Regions from separate parts of the Arthrobacter sp. PM3 genome, predicted to be linked through region 1. Evidence: predicted binding sites of a transcription regulator. Region 1 holds the regulator's gene; the other holds the start of a gene.
The links. Region 1 encodes LexA, which represses DNA repair genes until DNA is damaged. Its sites were predicted from a motif close to TCGAACANNTGTTCGA; they were not measured.

Region 1 (8,573 bases):
GATCCCGGGCTCGTGGCCCGGGCTACCGGGTTGTGCCGCACGGTGCCGGTTCAGCCGCTGGCTTAGCGTGCGGTCACGGTGCCTGAGCTGACCGGGCGGAACGGTAACCTTGGAGCATGGACTCAACCCACGCCGTGACCGCTGACCGTACTGCCGGCGACACCGCCGCCCTCAGCGGCCTGAAGTTTTCCAAAGGCCACGGAACGGGAAATGACTTTGTCCTGATCGCCGACCCCAACGGCACCCTGTCGCTTGACCCCGAACACGTGGCCGGCCTCTGCGACCGGCACCGCGGCATCGGCGGCGACGGCCTGATCCGCGCCGTGCCGTCCCGGTTCCTGCCCGAGGGGCAGGAACTGCTGGCCGTCCACCCCGACGCCGAGTGGTTCATGGACTACCGTAACGGCGACGGCTCGCTGTCCGAGATGTGCGGCAACGGCGTCCGGGTTTTCGTGCACTTCCTCATCGCCGAAGGCCTCGTGGACCTTCCGGCCGGCGAGTCCCTGGTCATCGGCACCCGGGGCGGCGTCAAGACGATCGTCCGGACCGCTGCCGGCTACGCGGTGGACATGGGCCCGTGGGAGTTCATCTATCCCGGCGAGGCGACCGCACGGGCCATGGACTCGCTGGTCAGCGCCGACGGGCTGGAGGTGGCCAGGCCTGCGCTTTCGGTCAGCATGGGCAACCCGCACACGGTCGTGGCTTTGGCCGAGGCCGCCGAACTTGCGGCCACCATGCTGTTCACGGCACCGCGCGTGGACCCGACGCCGCCAAACGGCACCAACGTCGAATTCGTGGTGCCGGCCGAGCCGCTGGTCCACGAAGGGACCGGAACCATCACCATGCGGGTCCACGAACGGGGAGTGGGGGAGACCCAGTCCTGCGGCACCGGCGCCTGCGCCGCCGCCGTCGCGATCCGTCACTGGGCCGGCCAAGGCGCCCCGGACGCCTGGAACGTGAACGTACCCGGCGGCGTCGTCGGGGTGAAGTTCTTCGTCGGCCCGGAGGGGCACGAACACGTCGAGCTCAGCGGCCCGGCCGTGATCGTCGCTACCGGGACGCTTTCCTGACCCGGAGGATCCTGAACGACTTCGACGTGCTCTCCCGGGTGACGGCGTAGCTGGAATCAAGTTCCGCCGCCAGCCAGCGCTGCAGCGAATCCGAGCCCAAATTCTTCTGCACCACGAGCCACGCCGATCCGCCCGGCGCCAGCCGGGGAAGCCACAGCAGCAGCAAAGCATGGAGCTCGTCCTTGCCGATCCGGATCGGCGGGTTGGACCAGATGGTGTCAAAACGCAGCTCCGGGTCCACGGCCTCAGGTGCGCTGGCGGTGACGTTGTCCAGCCCCAGCAGCGCGGCGTTTTCATTCGTCAGCGCCACACAGCGTTCGTTCACGTCCACGGCGTAGACCCGGGCATGCGGCGCCCGCAACGCCATGGTCAGGGCGATCGGACCCCAGCCGCAGCCGATATCCAGCAGGTTGCCCTGCGGAGCCGGTGACGGGACATCGGCGAGAAGGACCGCAGTTCCCTTATCGATCCCGTCCGGGCTGAAGATCCCTGTGGAGGTCTGCAGCCGCCGCGTCTCACCGGCCAGTTCCACGGTGAGCGGTTTGCGGGTGAAGGGCCCGGAGGGTTGGGCGCTGAAATAGTGTGCAGACTCCATAATGGGCCAGATTAGTTCGCAGCCGGGTGGAATGGGAAACCGGACAGAACTGTCTGCTAGGCTTAAAACCATGATCTTGATTTTCAAGTAACTGGCACCGCAGTAGCCAGTGCGGGTCCGAATGCGGTCTGACCGCGCCCCGCAGCGACGCAGGTAAATACCTTCCGCCCGTACGCCGAACCGAGTGAACGCGCCATCACAGCTGGTGCCCTCGCATTCCCAGGCGCACGAACCACTTGGAATCAAGCCCCGGCATCCGTCCCTCCGCGACGGTGCGTTTTCGCGGTCTGCCTCCAAGCCCGGCGGAAGCCACGACCTCACTGTGCCCCACTTTTTTACGGTGGCCCCCACAGCCAGACGCCCCCGGCGCCTCTCTCCTCACCCAGACACCGCTCCGCACGGAGCACGCCCCGCCCCGGCACCGCTGCCGCGGGCACTCCAGGAGGCCTGCATGACCCCGCCCCGTCAGCCCAGCGCGAATACCGCCCCACAGGGCAGCAATCGGCACTATTCTGAAAGAGCCGAACCCCTAAAGGAGACCATGACCAGCCAGCCCAACACCGGACCCGATTCAGCCGCCCAGGACATGAGCCCTGAGGAGATTCAGGCTGTCATCGACCGGATCCTCTCCAAGGACACCCCCGCCTCCGGAGCAGGTCGCAGCACCGGTTCCCGAACCGGCAGCAGCGACGCAGCCGGTGACAGTACCGGTGGCCCCAAGCCGCTGCTCGGCAAGGCGCAGGCAATCTCCCGCCTCGACGAGGTGTACACGAACTTCGACGGCGACCAGCAGGACCTTGAGGAGCGGCACGCGCTGCGCCGCAAGGCCGGGCTGTCCACCGAACTCGAAGACGTCACCGAGGTCGAATACCGGCAGTTGCGCCTAGAACGCGTCGTCCTGGCCGGCCTCTGGACCGAAGGCACCCTCGCCGACGCCGAGAACTCCCTGCGGGAACTTGCAGCCCTCGCCGAGACGGCCGGCTCCGAAGTCCTCGACGGGATCGTGCAGCGCCGGACCAAACCGGACCCCGGAACGTTCCTGGGCTCGGGCAAGGCACAGGAACTGAAGTCGATCGTGATGTCCACCGGCGCCGACACCGTGGTGGTTGACGCCGAGCTGGCCCCGTCGCAGCGGCGCGGGCTGGAAGACATCGTGAAAGTCAAAGTCATCGACCGCACGGCGCTGATCCTGGACATCTTCGCGCAGCACGCCAAGAGCCGTGAAGGCAAGGCCCAGGTTGAACTGGCCCAGCTGGAATACCTGCTTCCGCGCCTGCGCGGCTGGGGCGAGTCGATGTCCCGGCAGGCCGGTGGCCAAGTGGGCGGTGCCGGTGCCGGCATGGGTTCGCGCGGTCCTGGTGAAACCAAGATCGAACTGGACCGCCGCCGCATCCGCACCCGGATGGCGAAGCTGCGGCGCGAAATCGCCGCCATGAAGCCGGCCCGGGAAACGAAGCGGGCCAACCGCCGCCGCAACGCCGTTCCGTCGGTGGCGATCGCCGGGTACACCAACGCCGGCAAGTCCTCGCTGCTGAACCGGCTGACCGACGCGGGGGTCCTGGTGGAGAACGCGCTGTTCGCCACCCTGGACCCCACCGTCCGCAAGGCGGAGACCGCCGACGGCCTGGGCTACACCCTGGCCGACACCGTGGGATTCGTCCGTTCCCTGCCCACCCAGCTCGTGGAGGCGTTCCGCTCCACCCTGGAGGAAGTGGCGGACTCGGACCTGATCCTGCATGTCGTGGACGTCTCGCACCCGGATCCGGAGGGCCAGATCGCCGCCGTCCGGACGGTGTTCAGCGAAGTCGACGCCCGCAAGGTGCCGGAAATCATTGTCCTGAACAAGGCCGACGCCGCCGACCCGTTCGTGGTCGAACGGCTCAAGCAGCGCGAACCGCGCCACGTGGTGGTCTCGGCCCGCACGGGTGAAGGCATCCCGGAGCTGCTGAGGGCCATCAGCGAGGGCATCCCGCGTCCCAGCGTGAAGCTTGAGCTGCTGATTCCGTATAACCGCGGCGACCTGCTCAGCAAGCTCCACGAGTCCGACGCCGAGATCCTCAGCCTCGACCACGAGGAAACCGGAACCCGTGCCGTCGTGATGGTGCGCGAAGGACTCGCCGCCGAGCTGGATCCCTTCATCAGCAATGACTGAGGCCGCGGTGACCGGGGCGGGCGCTGATTCAGCCGACCCGGAAGCGGCCGGCGCCGACCCGGATGCAGCCGGCGCCGACCCGGATGCGGCCGGCGAGGAGTTCGTCATTGAGCTCCTCGACCGTGCCGTGTCCGGGATGGGCGGCCAGAGCCGCGCCGGCCAGCACGAAATGGCCCGGCAGGTGGCGCGCGCAATCGAGAGCGGCGACCACCTGCTGGTCCAGGCCGGCACCGGCACCGGCAAGTCCCTGGCCTACCTGATTCCGCTGATCGCCCACTCGCTGACCAGCAACAAGCCCACCCTGGTCTCCACGGCCACGCTGGCGCTGCAGACCCAGATTGTCGGCCGGGACCTGCCCAGGCTCCTCAAGACCCTCACGCCAGCCCTGAAGCGTCCCGTGAGGGTGGCCCTGGTGAAGGGCCGGGCCAACTATGTCTGCCGGCACAAGCTCGAAGGCGGCTTCCCGTCCGAGGAGCCCTCCGAGGGGCAGCTGTTCTCCCTGGGCGAGGACACGTCCGTGCCGCACTTTGCCGCCGCGCTCGGCGGACCGTCGTCGCAGCTCGGCAAGGAAGTGGTGCGGCTGCGCGAGTGGGCCGAGGACACGGCCACCGGGGACCGCGACGAGCTCATGCCCGGCGTCACGGACCGCGCCTGGCGCCAGGTCTCTGTTACGTCCATGGAGTGCCTCGGCGCGCAGAAGTGCCCGCACGCGGCCGAATGCTTCAGCGAACTGGCCCGGCAGAACGCCGCCGATGCCGACGTCGTGGTCACCAACCATGCCATGCTTGCCGTCAGCGCGTTCGAAGGCCTGGCAGTCCTGCCCGAATATGACGTCGTGGTGGTGGACGAGGCCCACGAACTGCAGGACCGCGTCACCGGCGCCGTCTCCGGCCAGCTCTCCGTGGCGATGGTGCACGCCGCCGCGTCCGGGGCCCGCAAGCACACCGGCATCACCGTGGACGCGCTGAACAACGCCGCTTCGCACCTCGAGCTGGCCATCGCCGGCGTCCCCAGCGGCCTGATGCCCAACGGCCTGAACAGCGACCAGCTGGACTGTGTCGACCAGCTGCGCGACGCCTGCCGTGCCGCGCTCTCAGACTCCAAGGGGGACAGTTCCACCACGGCCGACGGCGGCCGGCAACTGGCCCGCTCACGCCTCATGGTGATACTGGAACTCTGCGAACGACTCCTGGCCGCGCGGGAAAACGGTGAAGTGGTGTGGTTTTCCCGCAACAGCAGCTTCGACCCGGCCCAGGGCTACTCCCAGCCGGACGAGTCCGCGCCTGCCCTGATCAACGTCGCACCCCTGAGTGTCGCGGGGCGCCTCCGGGAGGGGCTGTTCGCGGACCACACCGTGATCCTGACATCGGCCACCCTGGCCATCGGAGCGGCTTTCGAGCCCGCGGCCGGCGGCCTCGGACTGGTCGGCAACGGCGCGCCGAGCTGGACCGGCGTCGACGTCGGATCCCCGTTCGACTATCCGAAGCAGGGCATCCTGTACGTCGCGCGGCATCTGCCCAAGCCGGGCCGGGGGCTGTCCGCAGAGGCCCTGGACGAACTCGAGAAGCTGATCCGGGCCTCCGGCGGCGGTGCCCTGTGCCTTTTCTCGTCCCGGCGCGCGGCGGAGGAGGCCGCCGACGCGTTGCGGCCCCGGTTGGGCCTGAGCATCCTGTGCCAGGGCGAGTCGAGCATGACGGCGCTGGTGCGCCAGTTCGCCGACGAACCTAACACCTGTTTGTTCGGCACGATGTCCCTGTGGCAGGGCGTTGATGTTCCCGGCGTGTCCTGCCGGCTGGTGGTCATTGACCGGATTCCGTTCCCGCGGCCGGACGACCCCCTCATGACGGCGCGATCACGGGCCGTGGCGCAGGCCGGCGGCAACGGCTTCATGTCTGTCTCGGCCACGCACGCGGCAATCCGGCTCGCGCAGGGGGCCGGGCGCCTCATCCGCTCCACATCGGACAAGGGGGTGGTGGCGGTGCTTGATTCGAGGCTGTCCACGGAGCGCTACGGCGGATTCCTCCGCGCCGCGCTCCCGCCCTTCTGGCCCACCACCGATCCGTCGATCGCCGTGGCCGCGCTGACGCGCCTCGCGAAGGAGTCCGCCACGGAATCCGGAAACGAATCCGGCACCGGGTCCGGCCAAGGCTAAGGCCGGGCTAGAGGGAACGCAGTACCGAGACGACCTTGCCCATGATGACGGCGTGGTCGCCGAGGATGGGCTCGTACTGGGTGTTCTGCGGCAGCAGCCACGTGTGGCCGTCGCGCTGGCGGAACGTCTTGACCGTTGCCTCGTCATCCAGCAGTGCGGCCACGATGTCGCCGTTCACGGCGTCGCCCTGGCGGCGGACCACTACCCAGTCGCCGTCGCAGATGGCGGCATCGATCATCGAGTCGCCAGCGACCTTGAGCATGAAGAGTTCGCCGTGTCCGACCAGCTGCCGGGGCAGGGGCATGACGTCCTCCACCACCTGGTCCGCGAGGATCGGGCCGCCGGCGGCGATGCGCCCCACAAACGGCACCATAGCTGTGTCCGTGGCGCTGGCGAGCTCGGTCACGGACAGGCCTCCGACGGCGCGGAGTCCGCTGGACTTTTCGACGCCGGAAATCGCAGTGGTCCCCTCATCGAGGGTCAGCGGCATGAGTACTTCCATGGCCCGCGGCCGCTTCGGGTCCCGCCGCAGGTAGCCGAGCTTCTCCAGTTGGGAGAGCTGGTGCGTGACGCTGGACAGGCTGGCCAGGCCGACCGTATCGCCGATTTCGCGCATGGACGGCGGGTAGCCGTTGTCCGTGACGGACCGCTGGATGGTTTCCAGGATCTTTTTCTGCCGGACGGTGAGGCTCTTGGGTGCCCGGGCAGGCTGGGAGTTCCGTGGGGTGGCCCTGCCGCCGGTGGCTTGTGCTGCCATGTTCGCCAACGCCTTTCCTTGCCGCGCGGCTGCCGTGGCGGCTGCGGCGCGGGAACTTCCGGCCTGAAATGTCAGACCCTCCTGATCGACTACCGGTGAACAAGTTCACAGGTGGTCCTTTCCCTCAAAACTAGGCCAGCTGCAGGGCTTTTTCAAACATTTGTTCTAGCGAGTCTCGACATCGTTCGTCACTAAGTGCTAAAACAGAACAAGCGGGATTCGAATATGTGTTCGATTTAAGGATTCGGGGGCCGGGCCCGTCGTTCGGCTCTATGTTCGAAGATCGTTATCCGAGGTTCTTTGTTCGAAGTTTTGTCGGAAAGTTTGGCCGGTTGGCGAGTAGGTGGAGTACGCCGGGCGGCACCGTATGGTCCAGGAGGGCACAGTTCATGTCAGCAGCAAACGCGATTCACGGCACTTTTGATCACCGCATTTCGAACCGCAACGCCCCCGCCCGGCCCAAGGTCGCTGCCGGGCGGGACGTCGTTGCCCCGCAGGGCGTCACTGGCCGGCGGCAGCAGGCACCGTTGCGGCTCACCCGGCGCGGACGGTTCGTGTTCTTCGGTCTGCCCCTGATCCTGCTGGCCGGGCTCGTCCTGTCGTTCAGCGGATTCATCAACGCGCCCGCGAAGGCGGCAGACGCCGCGGACCAGCTCTCGGCGACCCCAGCACTCTCCGTCACCGTCCAGCCGGGAGAATCCCTGTGGGCCATTGCCGGATCCGTCGCGCCGGAGCGCGATCCCCGTGACGTCGTGGCGGATATCGTGCAGCTGAACAACCTCGGCGATGCGCGTGTAATGCCCGGCCAGCAGCTCTTCGTCCCGACCAGGTAGCGGCCGCCCAGGGAGGCAGCCGCCTGCCGTCCCGGGCGTCACAGTTTCAGCGCCCGTCCCGCAACCACTTAAACTGGACAAGTGACTGACGTGACTGACCAGCTTGAGCGCCTCAACCGACTGCCCCTGCGGACCAACCTTCGCGGCCTGCGCCCGTATGGCGCGCCACAGCTGGACGTCCCCATCCTCCTCAACGTCAACGAGAACACCCATGGCGTCCCGGCCGATGTCCGTGCGGCAATTACCGAAGCCGTCAGCGCTGCCGCCACCGGGCTGAACCGCTACCCGGACCGGGAGTTCACCGAATTGCGTGAGGCCCTCGCCGAATACCTGGGCCATGGCCTGGATGCGGACAATATCTGGGCCGCGAACGGCTCGAACGAAGTCCTCCAGCAAATCCTCCAGGCGTTCGGGGGCCCCGGCCGGACCGCCCTCGGATTCCCTCCCACGTATTCGATGTACCCGCTGCTGGCCTCCGGCACGGACACTGCGTACATCACCGGCGCCCGCGCGGAAGACTACGGCCTCAGCGCGGAATCGGCGGCCCGCCAGGTTCGGGAACTGCAGCCGAACATCGTCTTCCTGTGCTCGCCGAACAACCCCACCGGCACCGGCCTGGGGCTTGACGTCGTCGAGGCCGTTTACGACGCCGGTGAGGCCAGCCAGACAATCGTGATCGTCGACGAGGCCTACCACGAGTTCGCCCACGACGGCACGCCCAGCGCGCTCACCCTGCTGCCGGGCCGCGAGCGGCTCATCGTCTCGCGCACCATGAGCAAAGCGTTTGCCCTCGCCGGGGCGCGCCTCGGATACATGGCCGCGGCGCCGGAAGTCGCCGACGCCCTGCGCCTGGTCCGCCTGCCGTACCACCTCTCGGCCATCACCCAGGCCACCGCCCTGGCTGCTCTGCAGCACCGAGTGGCGCTCATGGCGGACGTTGAGGACATCAAGCGCCAGCGGGACCGGATTGTCTCCGAACTCACCCGCATGGGCCTCAAGCCCGCGGCTTCCGAT
Region 2 (8,573 bases), 2.0 Mb from region 1:
CCCAGGTGGGGTTGTAGGCGACCTCCCAGCGGAAGCCGTCGGGATCCGCGAAATAGCCGGTGTAGCCGCCCCAGGGCTGGGTCTTCGGGGCCGCGACAATGGTGGCGCCGGCCGCCTCGGCCTCGGCCATCACCCAGTCCACCTCGGCCGTGCTGGCCAGGTTGTGGCTCAGCGTGATGCAGGGGACGCCGGCGGGGGCGCTGGTGCCCGCCTCGGCTTGCATCCGGGCGGCGTCCCACAGCGAGAGGATGAGCCCGTGATTGGCCTGGATGAAGACCACCTCGCCCGGAACCTCGCGGTGGATGCGCCAGCCGAGGCCGTCCGCATAGAAGCTGCGGGAGGCCTCAACGCTGCGGACTCCCAAGGAAATCAAGTCGACTCGTGGCTGCATCTTTAGATACTGTCATGCACATGTCCACAAATCACGGATACGACAAAGACGCCGAAGCCGACAAGGCACAACTCGCAGCAGTGCGGGTAGCCGTTGACGAGGTGGATGAGCAGATCGTGGCACTGATCGGGCGCCGGGAGCGACTGATCCGGATCGCCGGCACCCTGAAGGCGGACAGCGCCGAGGTCCGGGCGCCGGGCCGGGTGGAACGCGTGATCGAGCACGTCAAGGCAACGGCGGAGCAGAAGGACATCGATCCCGCCATCGTCGAGAAAACCTACCGCGCCATGGTGGAGGCGTTCACCGCGCTGGAGCTGGAAGTTTACAAAGCCGGCAACTGAGCAGGGGTTGCGGCCACCGGCAGGCGGCCGCCCTGGTCCTATGCCGGTTGCCGCCGGTTAGAGGGATTCTTCCACCGGCACATTGGACTGGTAGTCACGGCCGTCGCAATCGCTGAACGCCGTCATGAGGTGTCCCTTCGGCAATCCCAGCACTGTGGTGAGGGGGAAGTTGCCGGTGATGGTGCTGCCCGAGTGTTCGACCCCCGCGAGGTCGAAGTTTTCCTCAGTGCCGTCATGGCTGAAGCAGTAGAAGGACACGGCCTCGCCGTTCATGAATTCGATCCCCATTCTTCGCTGATGGGAATGGTCCGGGGTGGCCGCCACAAGCCCCACAACATAGGCGCCCTGCCCGGGGATATTGCCGTCTATATCAAAAGTCGCCACCAAGGTTGAGTCCTTGGCGGCGATGCTTACGTGCTTCAGGAGTGCGTTATGGGAGCTCATGGCTCAATCCTGCTACCTGCGCCTGCGTCCGTCCACCCCTGATCTGGGTTTTGCCGCCGTCCCTGCGTAAACTGGATTTATTCGAAGATATGTTCGAATATTCTGGATATGCGCTGGACTGCGCACAGTACAGGCACAGTACAGGCATGGGACAGGCACGGGAATCGGCGCCGGACAGGCGCCGGAGGGGGCACGGGAGGCAGTGTGGGGACGTTCAGCGAGTCCGTGGAGGTCGCCTGCACGCCCTCCGGGCAGCCCCTGCGCCTCCACTGGGCCGGCCGGAACTACACGGTCTGCGCGGAACCCGTCCGTTGGTATGAGCGCCGCCAGTGGTGGACGGAGGAAAGCCGTGCCCCGCTCGGGAGCGGACCGGGCCTGGTGGACCACGAGATCTGGCGGGTCCAGGTGCGTGCCGCCGGGGACCACGCGGCGGAGCCCACCCTCACCCTGGACCTGAGCCGGCATGTCGGCAGCGGCCGGTGGCGGCTCCTGAAAATCCACGACGCCCTGCGCCCCCTCCGGAAGCCCGAATCGGCATGAGCTTCACCCATCTGCACGTCTCCACCGCCTTCAGCGCCCACTACGGCGTCTCCTGGCCGGATGAACTCGCCGCCGCCGCGGCGGCCGACGGCGCCACCGCGCTCGCCTGCACGGACCGTGACGGGCTCTACGGCACCGTCAAGCACCTGAAGGCATGCATGGCCGCCGGCCTGGACGCGATCGTCGGGGTGGACCTCGCGGTCTTCGACGACGACGGCGACCTCCGCACCCAGCTCGGGGGACGCGTCGTCGTACTGGCGCACGGCCACAATAACGGCGCCGGGTACCGGGCGCTATGCCGGCTGATCTCCGACGCCCACGCCCGCACCACGGGCAAAGCGCAGGGAGCGGTGCCGGTGGCCGTCACCCGGGCGGAGCTGGCCTCCCGCACCCTGCACCCGGAAACCCTGCAGCCGGTCCTGACCGTCCTGATCGGCCCGGACTCCGACGTCGGCCGTGCCATGGGCGGCCGGCGGTACCTGCGCCCCCGGACCCTCTTCAAACGTTGGCTGGACGCCATGCCTCCCGGGACGCTGGCCGCGGAGGTGGTCTCCCAGCTCAGCCCGCCCGGGGAGCCGCTAAGCACCGCCCATGCCGTGCGCATGCTCAAACTCGCCGCAGAGCACGCGGTACCGGCCGTGCTGAGCAACGCCGTACGCTACGTCGCCGAGGACGGCGCGGCCACCGCCGATGTGCTGGACTCCGCCCGGGCCCTCAAATCCCTCCCCGAACTGTCCGCCGCCCCGCTGCTGCAGCCCAACGGCCAGGCCTGGCTTAAATCGCCGGCCCGGATGCTGGACCTGGGCAAGGAGATCATCCACGCCGCCGGATACGGCACGGCGGACCTCAAACGGCTCCTCGCCCAGACCGAGGCGCTCGCCGACCGCTGCCGCATGGACCCGGCAGCCGATATGGGCTGGAAGCAGCCCGTGGTGCCGGAAGCAGCCGTGATCGGGATCGCCGGTGACGCGCTCGCAGAGCTGACCCTGCGCTGCGAGGCCGGCATCGGCCGCCGCTTCCCGGGTATCTCCGGCCGGCAGGAGCAGCAGATGCGGGCCCGGCTGCAGCACGAGCTCCGGATCATCGACTCGCTGGGCTTTGCCTCCTACTTCCTGACCGTCGCCGAGGTCTCCCGCATGATCCTGGCCATGGACGTCCGGGCCGCTGCCCGGGGTTCGGGAGCGTCGAGCCTGGTCAACTACCTGATCGACATCAGCCAGGTGAACCCGCTCCAGCACGACCTCATCTTTGAACGCTTCCTCTCCCGCGACCGGGCCACGCTGCCGGACATCGACATCGACGTCGAAAGCGCCGAACGGCACAACGTCTACCGGAAAATCTTTGAGCGCTTCGGGGCCGAACGCGTCACGCTGATGAGCATGCAGAACGGCTACCGCGCTCGCGGTGCCGTGCGGGACGCCGGCCTGGCCCTGGGGATGGACGACGGCGAGGTCGGGGAAATCGCCAAGCAGCTGTGGCGGTTCTCGGCCCGGCACTTCCGCGAAGCCCTCGCGGAGAAACCCGAGCTGAAGGAATTCGCGGGCCGGGTGGAGCAGCGCGGCGCCGGCGAAAACCAGCAGCTGGACCTGCTGGTGGACCTCACGGAACGGCTGGACCGGCTGCCCCGCCACATCTCCATGCACCCGTGCGGGGTGATCCTGGGCGATGCCACCCTGCTGGACCGCACCCCCGTGCAGCCCAGCGGCCTGGGGCTGCCCATGAGCCAGTTCGACAAGCACGACATGGACCCCATGGGCATGCTCAAGCTCGATGTCCTGGGTGTCCGGATGCAGAGCGCCATGGCCTTCGCCGTGCGGGAAGTCATCCGGCTCCACCCCTCCAAGGCCGAGGTGGTGGCCGCCGGCGCGCATCCGGCCGGCCCGGACGGGGCAGGCCCGGACTACATTGCCGCGGACGGGCGCATCGACCTCAACGCGGTCCCGCTCGATGACGAGGCAACCTTTGAACTGATCCGCAGCACCCACACCCTGGGCTGTTTCCAGATCGAATCGCCGGGCCAGCGTGAACTGATCGGCAAGATGGCGCCCCGGGAATTCAACGATCTCATCATCGACATCTCACTGTTCCGCCCCGGCCCGATGAAATCCGACATGGTACGGCCCTTCCTGGAGCACCGGCACGGGTTCGCCCCCGAGATCTACCCGCACCCTGACCTCAAGCCGGTCCTCCAGGAAACCCACGGGGTCACCGTCTTCCACGAACAGATCCTCAAAACCTTCGACGTCATGACCGGGTGCGGCCTGGCGCGCGCCGACGAATTCCGCCGGGCGCTGGGCAACGAGGTGCTGGAAGCCAGGGTGGAGGAATTCTTCCGGAAGGAGGCTCGGGCCCGGAACTACAGCCCCGAGGTGGTGGACAAGGTCTGGGGCACGCTGAAGGCCTTTGGCAGCTTCGGGTTCTGCAAGGCCCACGGCGCCGCCTTTGCCGTGCCCACCTACCAGTCGGCCTGGCTCAAGGCGCACCACCCGGAAGCCTTCCTGGCCGGGCTCTGGGAGCACGATCCCGGCATGTACCCCAAACGCCTGCTCGTGGCCGAGGCCCGCCGGCTGGGCATCCCCATCCTTCCCCTCGACATCAACCGGAGCCGGGCCGAGTACCGGGTGGAGCGGGTCGACGCCGGGCCGGACCGGGGCAAGCTGGGCATCCGGCTGAGCCTGAACGGCATCTTCGGGCTCTCCGCCGCCGAACTGAAGCGGATTGTGGCCGGCCAGCCCTACGATTCCCTGGCGGACCTGCGCGCCCGGTCCCGGCTGAGCCGGCCCGGCATCCAGCGCCTGGCCCAGCTGGGCGCCTTCGACACACTGCACCGGGCATCCGGGGGAGCCGCCAACCGGGCGGACCTGGTCCACCACCTGCAGGAGCTCCGGAGCCGGCCCCTCCGGAAGGGCGTGGAGGTCATCGAGGGACAGTTGGCGCTGCCGCTGGGCGACGTGGAACTGAAGAACCTTCCGGCCGTGCTGCCCGCGCCGAGCACGGTGGAGATCGTCCGGGCCGAACTGGACCTCATGGCCGTGGACGTCAGCGAACACCTCATGGCCAGCCACCGCCCGCTGCTGGACCGGCTCGGCGTCACCACCGCTGACAGGCTGCTGGGGCTGCGCAACGGCACGGAAGTGCTCGTGGCCGGGGTGCGGGTGGCCACGCAGACCCCGCCCATGCGCGGCGGCCGCCGGGTGGTGTTCATCAGCGTCGACGACGGCACGGGCTGCGTGGACTCGGTCTTTTTCCACGAGGCGCAGGAGCAGGCCGGACCGTTGCTGTTCAGCACCCGCCTGCTGCTGATCCGCGGCACCACCCGCCGGACCGGGCCGCGGGGGATCAGCATCAGCGCCAGCATGGCCTGGGACCTCAGCCGCACCGAAACCCTGCCGTTCCCGGAGCCCGTTTCCGGCGCCCCGGCCGCGGCCGCGCCGCGTTGGTTGGCCTCTTCAGAAACCGATAGCATGGACGAGGCTGGCTGTGGTCCCCGTACGCCACAAGCTACGAAGCCTTAACTTTGAATAGGAGACACCCGTGTCAGATGCCCAGCAGATCACCCTTCTCGTCGACGGCGAAGAGACCAAGGTGACTACCGGGACCACCGGCGCGGAACTCTTCTTTGAGCGCCGCGACGTCGTTGTAGCCCGCGTCAACGGCGCTCTGTTGGACCTGGACCAGGCCCTTCCGGAGAACGCCACGGTCGAGGGCGTGACCATTGACTCCCCGGACGGGCTCAACGTCCTGCGCCACTCCACAGCCCACGTCATGGCCCAGGCCGTGCAGCAGCTGCGCCCCGACGCCAAGCTCGGGATCGGGCCCTACATCACGGACGGCTTCTACTTCGACTTCGACGTCGCCGAGCCCTTCACCCCGGAAGACCTGCGCCAGCTGGAAAAGATGATGCAGAAAATCATCAACCAGAACCAGAAATTCGTGCGCCGCGTAGTCTCCGAGGACGAGGCCCGCGAAGCCATGAAGGACGAGCCCTACAAGCTCGAACTCCTGGGCAAGAAGAACGACGCCGCCGACGCCGGCGAGGGCGTCAACGTTGAGGTCGGCGCGGGCGACATCACCATCTACGACAACGTGGACCGCAAGAGCGGCGACACCGTCTGGTGCGATCTGTGCCGCGGCCCGCACCTGCCCAACACCAAGCTGATCTCCAACGCCTTCGCCCTGACCCGGTCCTCGGCCGCCTACTGGCTGGGCAACCAGAACAACCAGCAGCTGCAGCGCATCTACGGCACCGCCTGGCCCACCAAGGACGCCCTGAAGGCCTACCAGGAGCGCATTGCCGAGGCCGAACGTCGCGACCACCGCAAACTCGGCGCGGAACTGGACCTGTTCTCCTTCCCGGACGAGCTCGGTTCCGGCCTGCCGGTGTTCCACCCCAAGGGCGGCATCATCCGCAAGGCCATGGAGGACTACTCCCGGCAGCGACATGTGGACGCCGGCTACGAGTTCGTCTACACCCCGCACATCACCAAGGGCCACCTGTATGAGGTCTCCGGCCACCTGGACTGGTACCGCGAAGGCATGTTCCCGGCGATGCACATCGACGCGGAACTGAACGAGGACGGCACGGTCCGCAAGCCGGGCCAGGACTACTACCTCAAACCGATGAACTGCCCCATGCATAACCTGATCTTCCGGTCCCGGGGCCGCTCCTACCGCGAACTGCCGCTGCGGCTCTTCGAGTTCGGCTCGGTCTACCGCTACGAGAAGTCCGGCGTGGTCCACGGACTGACCCGCGTCCGGGGCATGACCCAGGACGACGCCCACATCTACTGCACCCGCGAGCAGATGAAGGACGAGCTCACCACCACGCTGAACTTCGTCCTCGGGCTGCTGAAGGACTACGGGCTGGACGACTTCTACCTCGAGCTCTCCACCAAGAACGAGGACAAGTTCGTCGGCGACGACGCCACGTGGGAGGAAGCTACCCGCACCCTCGCCGAGGTGGCGGAAGCCTCCGGCCTCGAACTGGTCCCGGATCCGGGCGGAGCAGCGTTCTACGGCCCCAAGATCTCGGTCCAGGCCAAGGACGCGCTCGGCCGCACCTGGCAGATGTCCACCATCCAGCTGGACTTCAACCTGCCCGAACGCTTCGAACTGGAATTCCAGGCCGCCGACGGCACCCGCCAGCGTCCCGTGATGATCCACCGCGCGCTATTCGGCTCGGTGGAGCGCTTCATGGGCGTGCTCACCGAGCACTACGCCGGAGCCTTCCCCGCCTGGCTGGCGCCGGTGCAGGTGGTGGGCATCCCGGTGGCGGAGGCCTTCAACGACTACATGTTCGACGTCGTCGACCAGCTCAAGGCCGCCGGCATCCGCGCCGAAGTGGACATCTCCTCGGACCGGTTCCCGAAGAAGATCCGCACCGCCAGCAAGGACAAGATCCCGTTCGTGCTGATCGCCGGCGGTGACGACGCCGAGGCCGGTGCCGTGTCCTTCCGCTTCCGGGACGGCAGCCAGGACAACGGCGTGCCCGTCGCCGAGGCCGTCCGCCGGATCGTCGACGCTGTCCGCAACCGGACCAGCTAGGCAGACGGAAGGGCAGCGCGTGCAGGACACCACAGGGGCCGGGCCGGAGTATCCGGGCGACCACGCCGTGACGGATGACTTCGGCCTGGCCGGGGTCCCGGACGCTTTCCAGCGGCTCTGGACCCCGCACCGGATGGCGTACATCAAGGGCGGCCAGCACCAGTTCAAGAACCCGGACGACTGCCCGTTCTGCGTGGCCCCGGAACGCGAGGATGACGAGTCGCTGATCGTCTACCGGGGACGGACCAGCTACGTGGTGCTGAACCTCTTCCCGTACAACCCCGGCCACCTGCTGGTCTGCCCGTACCGGCACGTCCCCGACTACACGGACCTCACAGTCGAGGAAACAGCCGAGTTCGCCGAGCTCACCCAGACGGCCATGCGGGTGCTGCGCAAAGTAGCCAACCCCTCCGGTTTCAACCTGGGCATGAACCAGGGCGTCACCGGCGGGGCAGGCATCGCCGGCCACCTGCACCAGCACGTGGTGCCGCGCTGGGGCGGGGACGGGAACTTCTTCCCGATCATCGCCCAGACCAAGGCCATCACCCAGACACTCGGCGAGGTCCGCCAGCAGGTGGCCGACGCTTGGCCGCAGGAACTGCCAGTCCCGCCGGGCGCCGGGGAGCAGGATGCTTAACAGGCACGCGCGCGGGTTCTTCACCGCCCTGTTTTCTCCCCTCGCCCGGTGGCTGCTGAAGATCGGCGTCTCCCCGGACGCCGTGACGATCGTCGGCACGCTGGGCGTGGTGATCGGTGCGCTGGTGTTCTACCCGCTCGGACAGCTCTGGTGGGGGACCCTGTTCATCACGGCCTTCATTTTCTCCGACGTCATTGACGGCATCATGGCCCGGATGCAGCACCGCGGCGGCCGGTGGGGCAACTTCCTGGACTCCACCCTGGACCGCGTCGCCGACGGCGCCCTGTTCGCCGGCGTCGCCGTCTGGTTCTTCACCGGCGGCGCGAACCCGGCGGTGGCGATTGCCGCCGTCGTCTGCCTGGTGCTGGGCATGGTGGTCTCCTATGCGCGGGCCAAGGCCGAAGCCCTGGGGTTCCACGCCAACGTCGGGATTGCCGAGCGTGCCGAGCGGCTGGTGTCCGTCCTGGTCGTGACCGGCTTCACCGGCCTGGGCCTGCCCAGCGTGGTCCTTTTCGTCACCCTGTGCCTCCTGGCGGCGGCGAGCCTCGTGACCGTCATCCAGCGCATCGCGACAGTGCACCGGCAGTCGCTGGAAGAGCCCGACGGCACCGCCTCCGAGCGTGCCGCCTGAGGGCGCCGCGCCGCGTCCCGGCGGACGCGGCGGATACCCGGCAGC

Region 2: the regulator LexA is predicted to act here: its motif matches at 1,258-1,273, upstream of CFN17_RS05115 (DUF6504 family protein).

The regions. Positions count from the first base shown of each region.
Region 1 is NZ_CP022314.1:3,114,284-3,122,856, forward strand. Features, by position in the region: gene miaA (tRNA (adenosine(37)-N6)-dimethylallyltransferase MiaA) at 1-66, shown strand, start outside; gene dapF (diaminopimelate epimerase) at 117-1,070, shown strand; gene CFN17_RS14230 (class I SAM-dependent methyltransferase) at 1,051-1,665, opposite strand; gene hflX (GTPase HflX) at 2,207-3,817, shown strand; gene CFN17_RS14240 (ATP-dependent DNA helicase) at 3,810-5,969, shown strand; gene lexA (transcriptional repressor LexA) at 5,977-6,726, opposite strand; gene CFN17_RS14250 (LysM peptidoglycan-binding domain-containing protein) at 7,116-7,559, shown strand; gene CFN17_RS14255 (histidinol-phosphate transaminase) at 7,650-8,573, shown strand, end outside.
Region 2 is NZ_CP022314.1:1,100,394-1,108,966, reverse strand. Features, by position in the region: gene CFN17_RS05130 (VOC family protein) at 1-391, opposite strand, end outside; gene CFN17_RS05125 (chorismate mutase) at 406-732, shown strand; gene CFN17_RS05120 (hypothetical protein) at 790-1,176, opposite strand; gene CFN17_RS05115 (DUF6504 family protein) at 1,381-1,716, shown strand; gene CFN17_RS05110 (DNA polymerase III subunit alpha) at 1,713-5,231, shown strand; gene thrS (threonine--tRNA ligase) at 5,251-7,260, shown strand; gene CFN17_RS05100 (HIT domain-containing protein) at 7,280-7,897, shown strand; gene pgsA (phosphatidylinositol phosphate synthase) at 7,890-8,528, shown strand.